Regions from separate parts of the Telluria sp. LT2P80 genome, predicted to be linked through region 2. Evidence: predicted binding sites of a transcription regulator. Region 2 holds the regulator's gene; each other region holds the start of a gene.
What was found. The regulator LexA, encoded in region 2, represses DNA repair genes until DNA is damaged. The targets are predictions, from matches to a motif close to ACTGTATNNNNATACAGT.

Region 1 (3,275 bases), on a different contig from region 2:
GGGCTTCATGTACGTGAACGGCCAGGGCGTGGCGCAAAGCGATGAACTGGCAGTGCGCTGGTACCGGCTTGCGGCCACGGCCAACCTGGCGCAGGCCCAGTACAACCTCGGCGTGATGCTGCAGAAGGGCCAGGGCGTAACGCAGGACTTCATGCTGGCCGCCCACTGGTACGAGCGCGCCGCCAGCCAAGGCTACGCGCTGGCCCAGTACAACCTGGGCTGGCTGTACGCCAAGGGGCAGGGCGTGGCGCAGGACGTGGGCCGCGCGCTGCACTGGTTCCGCCTCGCCGCAGAACAGGGCGAACCGGGCGCCCAGCACAATCTCGGGATGATGTACGACACCGGCAAGGGCGTGGCGCAGGACCAGGATGCGGCCCTGGACTGGTACCGGCGCGCGGCCACCCAGGGCTACGCGCGTTCGCAGTACAGCCTCGGCCTGCGCTACGACAGCGGCCAGGGCGTGGCACGCGATCCGGCGCAGGCGCTCGAGTGGTTGCGCAAGGCCGCGCTGCAGGGCTACGCGCCGGCCCAGTTCAATCTGGGCCTGCGCTACGACAAGGGCCAGGACGTTGAAGCGGACGGCGAACAGGCGATGCTGTGGTACGGCCGCGCGGGCATCCAGGGCCATGCCAGCTCGCAGTTCAATCTGGCGCTGATGTACGACACGGGCCACGGCGTGCCGCAGGACGATGCACTGGCCGCCATCTGGTACCGGCGCGCCGCGCAGCAGGGCCATGCGGGCGCGCAGGATAGCCTGGGCATGCGCCACGAGCACGGCCAGGGCGTGGTGCAGGATGCGGCGCAGGCGGTCATCTGGTACCGCCGTGCGGCCGAGCAGGGCTTGCCGGTGGCGCAGTACCACCTCGGGCAGCTTCTCGACACCGGCAACGGCGTCGAGCGCGATGCGGTGGAGGCCACCGCCTGGTACCGCAAGGCGGCCGAGCAGGGCCACCTGCGCGCGCAGTTCGACTTGGGCCTGCGCCACGAAAACGGCATCGGCGCAGCGCAGGACAGCGTGCAGGCACTCGGGTGGTACCGGCGCGCTGCAGCGCAGGGTTACGCGGCGGCCCAGTACATGGTGGCCACGCTGCTCGACCGGCTCGATCTGGGCGACCCGGCGGAAGCCACCGACTGGCTGCACAAGGCGGCCGACCAGAAGCACGCGCTGGCGCAGTTCGAACTGGGGCTGCGCTACGACTGCGCCAAGGGCGCGGACAAGGATTACGAAGCCGCCCATTTCTGGTACCTGTGCGCAGCGCGCCAGGGCCACGCGCGGGCCCAGTTCAACCTGGGCGTGATGTATGCGGCGGGACAGGGCGCGCCGCGCGATCTGGTCGAAGCGTATGCGTGGCTGCATCGGGCGGGCGGCGCCGGGATCCGGCCGGCACGCGACTACCTGGCCCGCACCGCGCGCCGCATGGATGCGCAGCAGCTGTCACTGGCCGAAAGCTTGCTGCACGCATAACTAACGTCCCGGCTTTGAACCGGCGCCACCCGCGCACGGGTGTGCTGCCGCACCCTCTGTCATGACACGCCACGCTATACTGTATGCCCATACAGCCACGGGCGTCCGATGGAACTCAACGACAAGCTCGAAATCCTGGCCGACGCGGCCAAGTACGACGCATCCTGCGCCAGCAGCGGTGCGCCCAAGCGCGGCTCCGAGGGCAAGGACGGCCTGGGCGCCACCACCGGCATGGGCATCTGCCACAGCTACACGCCCGATGGCCGCTGCGTCTCGCTGCTCAAGATCCTGCTCACGAACTTCTGCATCTACGACTGCCAGTACTGCATCAACCGGCGCACGTCGAACGTGCCGCGCGCGCGCTTTGCGGTCGACGAGGTGGTCAAGCTGACGCAGGATTTTTACCTGCGCAACTACATCGACGGCCTGTTCCTCAGCTCCGGCATCATCCAGTCGGCCGACTACACGATGGAGCAGCTGGTGGCCGTGGCGCGCACCCTGCGCGAGGTGCACAACTTCCGCGGCTACATCCACCTCAAGACGATTCCCGATGCCGATCCGCTCCTGATTACCGAAGCGGGACGCTGGGCCGATCGGCTGTCAGTCAACATCGAGCTGCCCACGCACGACAGCGTGACCAAGCTGGCGCCCGAAAAGAGCGTGCACACGATCAAGCTGGCAATGGGCTCCATCCGGCGCAAGCTCGATGAAAAAGCCGAAGAGCCAAGGTCACCCGCATTCGCGCCGGCTGGCCAGAGCACGCAGATGATCGTCGGGGCCGATGCCAGCGACGACCACACGATCCTCAACACGGCCGAGACGCTGTACGGCAGCTATAAACTCAAGCGCGTGTACTACTCCGCGTTCAGCCCGATCCCGCAAAGCCCCAAGAGCGTACCGCTTGCGCCACCGCCGCTGCTGCGCGAGCACCGCCTGTACCAGGCCGATTTCCTGCTGCGCAGTTACGGCTTCACGGCTGGCGAGATCATGCCGCAGACAGGCAACCTGGCGCTGGACATCGATCCCAAGCTGGCCTGGGCGCTGTCGAACCGCGACCAGTTTCCGATGGACCTGAACCGCGTCGATGCGACGCTGATTGCGCGCATCCCCGGCATCGGCCTGCGCAACGCCAAGCGCATCGCGGATCTGCGCCGCATTCGCCGCATCCGCTGGGAAGATTTATCGCGGCTGCGCTGCAGCCTGAAAAAGCTGGCGCCGTTCGTCGTCACCGCCGACTACAAGCCGGCGCAGGGCGCGACCAGCTCCGACCTGCTGCGCAAGCACATGGCCGACGCGCCGCAGCAGATGAATCTGTGGCCGGAGCTGCAGGCAGCATGACCCGCGCGGCCAGCGCAGCCGTCGTCGCCAGCGAGGCCGTCGCCGCGGTCCGCGCGGGGCAGCCGCTGCTGGTGGCTTCGTTCGTCGAGTGGCGTGCCACGGCCCGCGCCCTGCTGCGCGCCGGCGTGCCGCCCGAGGCGGTGACGTGGGGCGAGCCCGGTGCCGATTTGTTTTCGAGCGCGCCGGCAGCGCCCGCATCGGCCCTGGAGACGGTGCAGCCGACTGGCGACCTTCTCGCTGCACCGCCTGCCGAACGGGTGGCACAAGCCACGCCCAGGCCGCAAGTCCCGCGCTCCCTGATGGAGATGCTGCAAACCGCCGCCTGCTACCGCGACCATGACCGCTGGGCCTTCCTGTACCGTGTGGTCTGGCGCTGGCAGCAGGGCGAGCACGATGTGCAGTCGCCTGCCGACCCCGATGGCGCGCGGCTGACGTCGATGGTCAAGGCCGTGCGGCGCGAGGTGCACGACAT
Region 2 (3,275 bases):
AACACCAGGGCTTTGCTGTTGCGATTTTTCCGTGCAAGAAATCCGTTGAACCTGTAGCTGGCGCCCAATTCGGCGCTGGCAAACCTGCCCGAAATCTCGCCCGCGGCGAACGCAGGGACTTCGAACGCGACCGACCTTTCGACTCCGGCCTCTTCCTGCTGCGATTCGTGCATCAGGACGGCTGAAACGATTGGCACACCGGCCGGGGTGTAACGCAGTACGTCGCGCTCGGCGATGGTCGCCATGAGCTGGAGGTGGTTTGCGCTGTGCACCCGGTATTACTGGTTACTACGAATAACTGGGAAAAACTTAAGCAGCAGCAGGCGCTGGCGCAGCGGCTGGAGCGGCTGCTGGCGCAGCGGCTTCGGCACGGTGGCTCTTGGCTGCGTCTTCGCGCTGCACCGATTTCATCATCGGCGACGGTGCGGTTTCAGCTTTTTTCAGCTTGACGGTCAGGTGACGCAGAACCGCATCATTGAACTTGAATGCAGTTTCCAGCTCGACCAGGGTCTCGTTGTCGCATTCGATGTTCAGGCAGATGTAGTGTGCTTTTGGCAGCTTCTGGATCTGGTATGCCATCTGGCGGCGGCCCCAGTCTTCAACGCGATGGATGTTACCGCCGCGGCTGGTCACCGTGGTCTTGTAACGCTCGATCATCGCCGGGACTTGTTCGCTCTGGTCCGGATGGACGATAAACACGATTTCATAATGACGCATGCATTACTCCTTGAGGACGTTTAACAAATGCCCACCTCGGCGTCAAGACGAGTGTGGGAAGGGAAAGCCGGCAATTATAACCCGAATATCGGTGACTTGGAAACCCCCGATGATGCGTTATCGCCTCGTTTGGCGCCGCAACGGGCATATCTGACTCGACAATTCCACGGTTTTGACGGCTGTTTGCACTCTGAATCGCGATTTTCGCGATATTTTTTGCGTTTCCCCTTGCGCGCGCGAGAATACTGTACAAAAATACAGGTTACATACATAACCGGTTGCTGTAACACATTTATGCTAAAGCTCACTGCACGGCAAGAACAGATCCTGAACCTGATCAAGGAAGCGATCGAGAACACCGGTTTCCCTCCGACCCGGGCTGAAATCGCTTCTGAATTGGGTTTCCGCTCGGCCAATGCGGCTGAAGAACATCTGCAAGCACTGGCGCGCAAGGGCGCCATCGAAATTTCGCCCGGCACGTCGCGCGGCATCCGCCTGATCGGCGCGAGCGTCGAGGCGATCCCGATGCCGCCGCCGTCGTTCATGTCGCTGCCGCTGGTCGGGCGCGTCGCAGCGGGCAATCCCATCCTGGCGCAAGAGCACGTTGAAGCCACCTACAACGTCGACGCGGCCATGTTCGCGGCGCGGCCCGATTTTCTGCTGAAGGTCAAGGGCTGGTCGATGCGCGATGCCGGCATCATGGATGGCGACTTTTTGGCGGTCAAGAAAATCGACAGCGCCAAAAACGGGCAGATCGTTGTTGCGCGCCTGGGCGACGAAGTCACGGTCAAGCGCTATCGCAAGACGGGCGACCTGGTCGAACTGCTGCCAGAGAACCCCGACTTCAACATCATTGCCGTCTCGCCGGACGAAGAGTTTGCGCTTGAAGGCCTGGCTGTCGGCCTGATGCGTAGCTGGAACTGATGGAACGGCGCCGGTCTCCCCGGCCGGCGCTTGCTTTACCCGGCCTTGCCCTACCCGGCATTGCTTAGTTCGACGCCTTCTTCACCACGGCATTGTGCTGGTTGATGAATGCCTCGGTGGCATTGCGCCACGCTGCAAAATCCGCCAGGATCATCTTTGAATTGACCTTCGCGCCTTCCGCGATATTCTGCCGCACCTGTTCCAGGTAGGCTGCCGAGGCGTCCGCCTCCTGCTTGTTCATCAGCTTGGCAATATCAGCCGGGATCTTCTTGGTCAGCGGCGACTGCGCGTTCAAATTCGTCACCATCTTGTTGTAGCAATCCTGCCAGCCGGTCACCAGCTTGTTGACGCGATCGATCTCGTCATTCACCTTCGACACGGCCGGAATGCGCGGCGACGGGCAGCGGTATTCGCCCGACTGCAGCTCGGCGCCGTCGTAGCCCTTGATCCAGTAATCGATTTCGGCGCGCTTCGTGACACGCTGCTCCATGACGACCAGCGATTGGGCCGCGACCTTGTTGCCCTTGGCGGCCGACTTCTCGAACAACGCCTTGGCCGCCGCCTCGTCAACGGTGCCCGCTTCGCCATACCAGTACATCTGGCCCAGTTGCTGCTGTGCCTGCGGATTGCCGGCATTGGCCAGCTTGGTATAGAGCTTGAGCGCGCCCGCGTAATCCTTCTTTTCGAACAGCGCGTTGGCGTCTTCCAGCTCGCCCGCATAGGCGGCGCTGGCAATAGTCAGAGAAAGGCAGAGCAGGAAACGTTTCATGGGCATCCGAAGAAAATGACAAGCTGACGATGGGGCATCATAGCCCCCTTTTACAGCGGGACTCAACCGTAAAAATGACAAGGCCGGCATTGCGCCGGCCTTCTTTGCATGGCTTTACGCCGCGCGGTAACGCCACGCGGTAACGCCGCGCGGTAACGCTACGCGGTAACGCCGCGCGGTACGCCGTACTTACGCGTCCAGCGCCTGGCGGAAGTCTTCGACCAGGTCGTCGGTGTCCTCGATGCCCACCGACACACGGATCAGCGACTCGGCAATGCCCATGCTGGCACGGCGCTCGGCGCCCATCTCGAAGAAGATCGTGTGGGCCACCGGAATGACCAGCGTGCGGTTGTCACCCAGGTTCGACGCAGGAATCGCCAGCTGCAGGCGGTTGAGGTAATCGAACGGATCGATGGACTCGTGCAGTTCGAAGCTGAGCAGCGAACCACCGGCGCGAAACAGCGACGTGACGATACCGTGTTGCGGATGCGACGCCAGGCCCGGATAGTGGACCTTTGCCACGCGCTCATCCGCCTCGAGCATCGTGGCCAGCGCCAGTGCATTGGCGCAGGTGCGGGTCATGCGCAGCGCCAGTGTCTCGGCGCCAACGGCGATGTGATGCGCCGCTTCCGGCCCGAGCGACGCGCCGAAGTCGCGCAGCGCTTTCGCACGCAGCTGCGCCATGCCCTGGGCGTGCGCCGGCTGCTTGCGGAAATTCGGTGCGATGTTCGGATACGCGCTCCAGTCGAACAGACCGGTATCGGTCAGCGCGCCGCCCAGCGCGATGCCGTGGCCGCCAATCGACTTGGTCAGCGAGTTGACCACGAGACCGGCGCCCACGCTCTTCGGGCGGAACAGCCATGGC
Region 3 (3,275 bases), 100 kb from region 2:
AAGGTCGATCCCCAGCGCGCGGCCGCTGTCCCGCAAGGCGCTCTTGGGGCGGTAGCTGATCACCACCGCCGCCAGCGCCGCGCGATCGCGCCCGTATTTGTTATAGATGTACTGGATGACTTCTTCGCGCCGCTGGTGCTCGAAGTCGACGTCGATGTCGGGCGGCTCGTTGCGCTCGCGCGAGATGAAGCGCTCGAACAGCAGGCTGGCGCGGGCCGGATCGACCTCGGTGATGCCCAGGCAGTAGCAGACGGCCGAATTGGCCGCCGAACCGCGGCCCTGACACAGGATGTGCTGCGAGCGGGCGAAGCGCACGATGTCGTACACCGTCAAAAAGTAGTGCTCGTAGCGCATCTCGGAAATCAGCGCCAGCTCGTGCTCGATCTGCGCCTGCACCTTGGCCGGGATGCCGTCGCGAAAACGCCGGTGCGCGCCGATCCAGGTTTCGGCGCGCAAAAAACTCGCCGCCGTGTGACCGGGCGGGACCACTTCGTCCGGGTATTCGTAGCGCAGTTCGTCGAGCGAGAACGTGCACAGGCGCGCCACGCGCACCGTCTCGGCCAGCACTTGAGGCGTGTACAGATTGGCCAGGCGCAGGCGCGAGCGCAGGTGCTGCTCGGCGTTCTGCGCCAGCCCGTAGCCGCAGTCGGCCACCGCCTTGTTCAGGCGCGTGGCGGTGAGCGTGTCCTGCAGCGGTTTGCGCGAACGCACGTGCATGCACACGTGGCCCAGCGCCACGATCGGCAAGCCGTGCTGCCAGCCGACTTCTTCGACCGTGGCGCGGTGGGCATCGTCGAACGCGCGGTGCAGCGACGTCAGGCCGAGCCAGGCGCGGCCCGGAAAGGTGGTCGCCATCCACGCTGCCTGCGCATGCAGGCGGTCGACATCCTGCGCCTCGTGCCCCGGATACGGCGGCAGCAGGATCGCCAGGCAATCGGGCATGTGGCGCAGGTGCGCGTTCTCGGGTGCCGGGTCGGCCAGGTCATCGGGTGTCAGGAGGTACGTGCCCTTCCCAGCCCGCGTGCGTCCGAGCGTGATGAATTCAGACAGGTTGCCGTAGCCCTCGCGGTTCTGCGCCAGCAGGATCAGCGACGGCGCCGGGCTGCCATCGGGGTTCTGCAAATGAAAGTGGGCGCCGATGATGAGCGGCAGGCCGGCCTCTTTTGCTTCCGCATGCGCGCGCACGACGCCGGCCAGCGAGCATTCGTCGGTGATCCCCAGCGCGAAGTACCCGAGCTGCACGGCGCGCAGGACCAGCTCCTCGGCATGCGACGCCCCTTGCAGGAACGAGAAGTTCGACAGGCAGAACAACTCCGCATAGGGCGGCAGGGTCGTGGCTGCAGGGGGCTGGTTGGTCGGAGGCTGTGTCACGCCGGGCTCATGTCAAATGACAAATACTGTATAAAAACACAGTATAGCCGACCTTTTTTACCGCACGTGCATTATTTACCCCAGGAAATTACTTATGCACCCGAGTTGATAATACAAAGTTATACAACAAGAACGTTGTGTTAATGCCACATTGCAACGGTAATCGAAGGATCCATTGATAGTATCCGAACATCCTTCGGAGAAACCAGTGCTCAAACTCAAAATCATGCCCCGTTCCGTGTTGTCCAGTCTGTATGGCAGCACCATCCTTGCTTCCCTTGCTCTCGCCCCAGTCGCCGTTCAGGCGCAAACCGCACCCGCCATCACCACCGACGCCGTCGTGCCAAGCGTGAGCGTCGTCGGTTCGCGCCGCGTCGGCGCTGCCTCCAGCACCGACACCCCGGTGGCCATCGACTTCATCCCGATGACGAAAGCGGCCGAACAAAGCGGCCAGTTCGACCTCGCGCAGGTGCTGAGCAACCTGTCGCCGTCGTTCAACTCGACCCGCCAGACCGGCGCAGACGGCGCCGACCTGATCGACTCGGCCGCCCTGCGCGGCCTGGGTTCGGACCAGACCCTGGTGCTCGTCAACGGCAAGCGCCGCCACACGGTCGCGCTGGTGAACCTGTTCGGTGCGCGCAACCGCGGCAACACGGGCACCGACATGAACGGCATCCCCGTGATGGCGATCCGCGAAGTGCAGGTGCTGCGCGATGGCGCCGCCGCCCAATACGGCTCGGACGCGATTGCCGGCGTGATCAACATCGACCTGAAGAAAAGCCTGGGCTGCGAATCGGTGGCCGGCTACGGCCAGTACACCGAAGGCGATGGCGAGAACTGGCAGGCATCGGCCTACTGCGGCGTGGCCCTCGGTGGCGGCGTGCTGGGCATCACCGGCGAATACTCGGACCGCGGCCGCTCGAATCGCTCGGAGCCCGGCAACCCGCGCATCATCGGCGACACCAAAGCCGACAACCAGACCATTTACCTGAACGGCGAATTCCCGGCTGGCGCGGGCGGCAAGTTCTACTTCACCGCCGGCGTGCAGCAGCGCGATGCCTCGTCGGCCGCCTTCGGCCGCGAAGGCCTGGGCTCGGAAGATATCCCATCGCGCAATTCGGCCGCAATGTACCCGGACGGCTTCGTCCCGTTCATCAACGGCAAGGTCGATGACCGCTGGGGCACCGTCGGCTACCGCTGGACGGCCGGCGAATGGAATGCCGACCTGTCGCAGACCTACGGCTACAACCGCCTGAAGTACAACATCGCCAACACGCTCAACGCCTCGATCGCCAACCTCGATCTGCTTGGCGGCGGCCAGGGCCGCAGCGCCGACCACTTCTATGCGGGCGCGTTCTCGTTCCGCCAGGCGACCACCAACGCCGACATCAGCCGCTTCTACAGCGATGTGTTCAAGGGCATGAACGTCGCGTTCGGCCTCGAGCACCGCCGCGAGAACTACCAGATCTTCGCCGGCGAAGCCGGTTCGTACATCGACGCCGACGGCGTGGGCATCGGCGGCAACGCCGGCAGCCAGGGCTTCCCGGGCTTCCAGCCGGGCGACGAAACCGACACCGACCGTCACAGTAACGCGGCCTACGTCGACATCGAAACGGATCTCACCGATCGCCTCAAGATCCAGACCGCGCTGCGCTACGAGCGCTATTCGGACTTCGGCTCGACCACCACCGGCAAGCTCGCCGCCGCCTATCGCCTGGCGCCGGACCTGCTGCTGCGCGGCTCGGCCAGCACGGGCTTCCGCGCGCCGTCGCTGCAGCAGGCCTACTTCTCGTCGACCTTCACCGACTTCGTCAGCGGCCAGCCACTGGACGTCGTGCTGGCGCCGAATGGTGGGCGCGTAGCGGCCGCCGCCGGCATCCCGCAACTGAAGGACGAAGAATCGA

Region 1: the regulator LexA is predicted to act here: its motif matches at 1,544-1,561, upstream of AC56LW_RS18400 (putative DNA modification/repair radical SAM protein).
Region 3: the regulator LexA is predicted to act here: its motif matches at 1,397-1,414, upstream of AC56LW_RS03185 (error-prone DNA polymerase).

Annotation. Positions count from the first base shown of each region.
Region 1 covers NZ_JCASIO010000007.1:210,501-213,775, reverse strand. The annotation lists gene AC56LW_RS18405 (SEL1-like repeat protein) at 1-1,465, shown strand, start outside; gene AC56LW_RS18400 (putative DNA modification/repair radical SAM protein) at 1,574-2,803, shown strand; gene AC56LW_RS18395 (UdgX family uracil-DNA binding protein) at 2,800-3,275, shown strand, end outside.
Region 2 covers NZ_JCASIO010000001.1:613,816-617,090, forward strand. The annotation lists gene priB (primosomal replication protein N) at 1-272, opposite strand, end outside; gene rpsF (30S ribosomal protein S6) at 310-717, opposite strand; gene lexA (transcriptional repressor LexA) at 1,012-1,641, shown strand; gene AC56LW_RS02780 (tetratricopeptide repeat protein) at 1,706-2,410, opposite strand; gene AC56LW_RS02785 (cystathionine gamma-synthase family protein) at 2,600-3,275, opposite strand, start outside.
Region 3 covers NZ_JCASIO010000001.1:714,946-718,220, forward strand. The annotation lists gene AC56LW_RS03185 (error-prone DNA polymerase) at 1-1,371, opposite strand, end outside; gene AC56LW_RS03190 (TonB-dependent receptor plug domain-containing protein) at 1,580-3,275, shown strand, end outside.